Regions from separate parts of the Cyanobium usitatum str. Tous genome, predicted to be linked through region 2. Evidence: predicted binding sites of a transcription regulator. Region 2 holds the regulator's gene; the other holds the start of a gene.
The links. The regulator NtcA, encoded in region 2, controls nitrogen genes in cyanobacteria. The targets are predictions, from matches to a motif close to GTANCNNNNGNTAC.
Positions count from the first base shown of each region.

Region 1: a site for NtcA is predicted at 848-861, ahead of queF (preQ(1) synthase). Genes of this name have one in related genera too.

Region 1 covers NZ_OY986431.1:306,205-308,665, forward strand. The annotation lists gene U9970_RS01595 (TlyA family RNA methyltransferase) at 1-393, shown strand, start outside; gene U9970_RS01600 (P-II family nitrogen regulator) at 416-754, opposite strand; gene queF (preQ(1) synthase) at 941-1,366, shown strand; gene U9970_RS01610 (cytochrome c biogenesis protein ResB) at 1,363-2,461, opposite strand, start outside.
Region 2 covers NZ_OY986431.1:2,075,973-2,078,433, forward strand. The annotation lists gene dcd (dCTP deaminase) at 1-93, opposite strand, end outside; gene U9970_RS11305 (cob(I)yrinic acid a,c-diamide adenosyltransferase) at 93-710, opposite strand; gene ntcA (global nitrogen regulator NtcA) at 953-1,693, shown strand; gene U9970_RS11315 (DUF3084 domain-containing protein) at 1,728-2,461, shown strand, end outside.

The sequences.
Region 1 (2,461 bases), 890 kb from region 2:
GATCTGCTGCTGCTGGTTAAACCCCAGTTTGAGGTGGGCAAGGGCCGGGTCGGCAAGGGCGGGGTGGTGCGTGATCCGGTTGCCCACTGCGATGCCATCGAAGGGGTGATCACCGCGGCCACTGGCTTGGGCTTGGTGGCCTGCGGCCTGGTGGCCTCACCGATCACCGGACCTGCCGGCAACCACGAATACCTGCTCTGGCTGCGGCGCTCCGATTGCGATGGCCAGGTCGGAATGGCTGATGGGGCAGGGGATGCTTTTGAGCCTGTTGAACAGCTTGTTGAACCAGCCCAAAGCGACCCAAAACTCCGCCCTGCGCCAATCAGCCCTGCGCCAATCAGCCCAGAGCAAATAAAAACCCTGGTAGCCAGCACGCTGACCCCCAGGGAATAAAAATCAAAAGGGGAGCTGGCGCTCAGATGGCGCCGCTGTCCCGATCACCGGTGCGGATTCGAATCACCGAATCAATTGTGCTCACGAAGATCTTGCCGTCGCCGATTTCGCCGGTGCGGGCAGCGTCTTGAACGGCGCTCACCACGGTGTCCACCTTGTCGTCATCGACAACGATCTCAAGTTTGAGCTTCTGGAGGAATTCGACGGTGAATTCAGAGCCGCGGTAGCGCTCCACCTGGCCCTTTTGACGGCCAAAACCCCGCACTTCGCTCACGGTCATGCCCACGATCCCCGCATTGACCAGGGCGACCTTGACGTCCTCGAGCTTGAAGGGACGAATGATGGCCTCAATTTTTTTCATAGGAACAGCTCGGGCTAAGTAGGAAGTCTCTCAGGAAATCCCTGCCGATGGTAGGGAGTAGTGCCATTAGGCCCGAGCTTTGTGGGGGTCGTCGTAGCGGTTGCTACCGGCCAGGGCAGCCGTTGGCTGCGGCCACTTTCCTTAAGATCGCCTAGTGGCACTGGCCCTTTCCCTTTCCTTGCTCCGATGTCTTCCAGCCCAGCTTCTGCCAGCGCGTCCTCCCTCACCCAGACGCCTATGTATGGCGAGCGTGCCATCGCTGAAGCGGAGTTGATCTGTTTTAACAATCCCAGGCCTGGCCGTGCCTACGAGATTTCGATCGAGCTGCCGGAGTTCACCTGTAAGTGCCCCTTTTCCGGCTACCCCGATTTTGCGGTGTTGCGCCTGATCTACCAGCCCGGCCCCCGGGTGGTGGAGCTCAAGGCGATCAAGCTCTACGTAAACAGCTACCGCGACCGCTCCATTTCCCATGAAGAGGTGACCAATCGCATCTTGGATGATCTGGTTGCCGCCACCGATCCCCAGTGGATGCAGCTGGAGGCTGATTTTCACCCCCGCGGCAACGTTCACACCGTGGTGCGCGCCAGCCACGGCATGCGGCTGGCTTGTTAAAGCTGGGCGAGCATCTGGGGCAGCTCGGCAGCGAAGCCGGTGAGATTGCGGTTGCAGAGTCCGGCCACATGCAGCTGGCCCGCTTGGCCGGCTGGCTGCTCGGCGATGGCCCAAAGCTGACGCGTAGCAAGCAAGCTGAGCCCACCACCGGCTAGGGCGATCGCAAATCCTGCGTACACCAAAGGCACGCCCGGATCCCGCTTCAGCAGGATGCCACTGGCGGGCAGCACGCTTTCAACCCGTATCGGCAGCCCCTTCACCTCCACCGCTGGGCCGCCTGGAGCTAGGCGAGCTAGGGAGATTCCGTCGGCCCCGTAGATCTCCACAGGCCCTTGTTCGCTGCCCAGGCTGAGCAGCACCGGCTCGCTGCCATCGGGACGGGTGGGCAGCACGATGCCCCAAATCTGTTCGCCTAGCTGAGGAAAGCTCTGCAGCGGTAGCTCCAGCAGGGGGCTTTTGCCCAGTTGCAGGCTGATGGTGGCCAGGGCCCAGTCGGCTTGATACATGGTGACCCCCTGGAAGCGCAGCGGATGGTTGACGCTGATCTCGGCCTGCTTCAGCAGGCTGCCGCCGCTGCCATCGCCCTCCAAGATGCGCAACTGGGAGGTGAATTGCTCAGGTCGCCCGGCGGGATCGCGCTGGATAGAAAAGTGGTCGAGGGCGAGGGTGAGTTGGCTGCTGCCCCGGCTGTCCATCAGCTCCAGGCTGCGGCCGGGGGCCAGGTATTGCTCAGCCCGTTGCCCCCCAAGTGCCCCCCAGGCGGCCCCGAGCATCAGCACCACCATGCCGGCGTGCACCAGCAGGGGTCCGACCCGGCCCAGCAGCCCCTTGCGGGCGGCTAGGCGGTCGTCGTGGCGCTGAATTTGCCAGCCCTGGCTCTGCAGTAGTCCGGCCAGCCGATCGAGGCTCGTCTTGGGGGTGTCGGTGCTGAGGGTTTCGGCCACGCTCAGCTTGCTGAGCTGGCGGGGGGAGCTGTAGTCGATCCAGCGCAGGGCGGCCTGCAGGGCGGGCCACTGGCGGCGCCAGCTGCACAGCAGCAGGGCTAGGGCCAGCCAGGCCAGCAGCCCCAGGAACCAGCCGCTGGAATACACATGG
Region 2 (2,461 bases):
CTCGGGATCGAGGTGGCGCACCAGGCTCGACTGAAACGGCTGCAACATGCCTGCCGCAGCCTGCTCATTGATCCAGCGGTCGTTCTTCAGCATCAGAGACCTCGGCGCAACTGGGTGACTTGATCAGCCATGGCCATCAACTCAGGAGTCATGGCTGGCCCTGTCAAAATGACATCTAAATGGGCCGGTCGGCGCTCCAAGGTTGCTAGCACTTCAGCCTGATCGATGTAGCCCAACTCCACAGCCAAGCCCAGCTCGTCGAGCACCATCAGATCGACCGCACCACTGAGCAGCTGCTCGCGGCTGAAGGCCCACACCTGGCGCACCGCCTCCAACAACTCGAGCTCCTGGTGGGCAGCTGGCTCTGACAGACAGGCAGGCACGCCGGGCCGCAGCCATTGCAGACGCCCGCACAGCCAGACGCTGCTGCCGAGGCCCTGATCTACGCCGCCCTTAAGAAACTGAGTAACCAGCACCCGGCTGCCCAAGCCGGCACTACGCAGGGCCTGGCTGAGCACGGCACCGAAACTGCCGCGGAAAGGCGCCGTATGGATTTGCAATAAGCCCTCCGACTGGGCCACGAGCCGCAATGCCGGCGCAGCCGCCACGGCCAAAGGGCGATGGCCAGAGCGCTGAGGTTGGTGCTGGACCGCCGGAAAACCAGCTCCAGAGGAGGAGGTGAGGCCTGAGACGGGCAAGCTCGCGGTCATGAACAACCTGAATAAAAACCTGGAAAATCGAAAAACAGACCTGGAGCGCCGCGAGCAGCCCATGGCCCCGCGGAGCTGAATGTAGCGGGATCGGGCCGCTCCACAAGCAAACGACACCATCCCTAGCGGAAACATACGTACTGGTGCGCCGGTGGCGCCGGCGGTGTCATCTCAAACCGTGTGTATTGCTACAAGCCACCCCCCGGGTGATCCTTAAGGTCCCGGCACTTGCCCATACCTTGATGGTTGGCGCTACCCACGGATTTAGCCGTACCGCCAACACCCCATCGACGGGTGCCCCTGGCGTGGTGGCAGGCATGGGCAGCGCCGGCCAGGGCAACCCCACCCTGCTGGAAGTGATCCGGGGCCTGGCCGGCAGCAGTGTCGAGACGATCGAACGGGGCAAGACGATCTTTTTCCCCGGCGATCCAGCCGAGCGGGTCTATCTGCTGCGGCGCGGAGCGGTCCGGCTTTCGCGGGTATATGAATCCGGCGAGGAGATCACCGTGGCCCTGTTGCGTGAAAACAGCCTATTTGGTGTGCTGTCGCTGCTTACCGGCCAGCGCTCCGACCGCTTTTATCACGCTGTGGCCTTCACAAGGGTCGAGATGGTGACCGCACCAGCCACCTCGGTGCGCCGGGCGATCGAGCAGGACGCCAGCGTGGGCTTGCTGCTGCTGCAGGGCCTGTCTTCGCGGATCCTGCAGACCGAAACGATGATCGAAACCCTCACCCACCGCGACATGAGCTCGCGGCTGGTGAGCTTTCTGCTGGTGCTGTGCCGCGATTTCGGCGTTCCCAGCTCGGAAGGGATCACGATTGATCTGCGCCTCTCCCACCAGGCGATTGCCGAAGCGATTGGCTCCACCCGGGTCACAATCACTCGCCTGCTGGGCGACCTGCGCAACGACGGGCTGGTTCAGATCGACCGCAAAAAGATCACTGTGTTTGATCCAATCGCCCTAGCCAAGCGCTTCAGCTGAACGCCAGAGATACTGGGGCCCTTCGCGGACGTATGTGACGGGCTGGCTGCTGATCCTCGCTCTGCTCGCCCTGGGGGGAGTGCTCTCCACCCTGGGCGACCGACTCGGCAGCCTGGTGGGCAAGGCGCGCTTGAGCTTGTTGGGGATGCGGCCCCGCCGCACCGCCGTGTTGATCACGGTGCTCACCGGCAGCCTGATCAGTGCCATCTCCCTCGGCCTGATGCTGCTGGTGAGCGAGCGGCTGCGCACGGGCCTGTTTGAACTCGATCGACTGGAGCAACGGCTGCAAACCAGCCGCAGCCAACTGAGCCGCAGCAACAGCCAACTAGCCAGCAGCCGCCTGGAGGTGGCTCGGGCTGAACAGGGCAAACGCGAGGCCCAGACGCGCTTTGAGCAGGCCCAAGCCCGGGCCAGCAAATTGCGCCAGGAGCTGGCGCCACTTTTAGCCCAGCGCAACCAGCTGGAGCTGGAGCGCAGCCGTCTCAGCCAGGAGGTGAAGGGGCGGGATGCGGAAATCCGCCGCACCGAAGCGGAACTGGCCCAGGTGCGCCGCCGGATCAGCGCCGGTGCCAAAGAACTTAAGGACCTGGAGAGCAACCTGATTGCCCTGCGTCGCGGCGACGTGGTGCTCAGCAGCGGTCAGACCCTGGCCAGCGCCAAGGTGACCCTTGAGCGCCCCGAGCAGGCCACGGAGGTGATCACCGCCTTGCTGCAGCAGGCCAATCTCAACGCCTTCAGGCGGGTGCTGCCCGGCCAGCCCCCCGATCG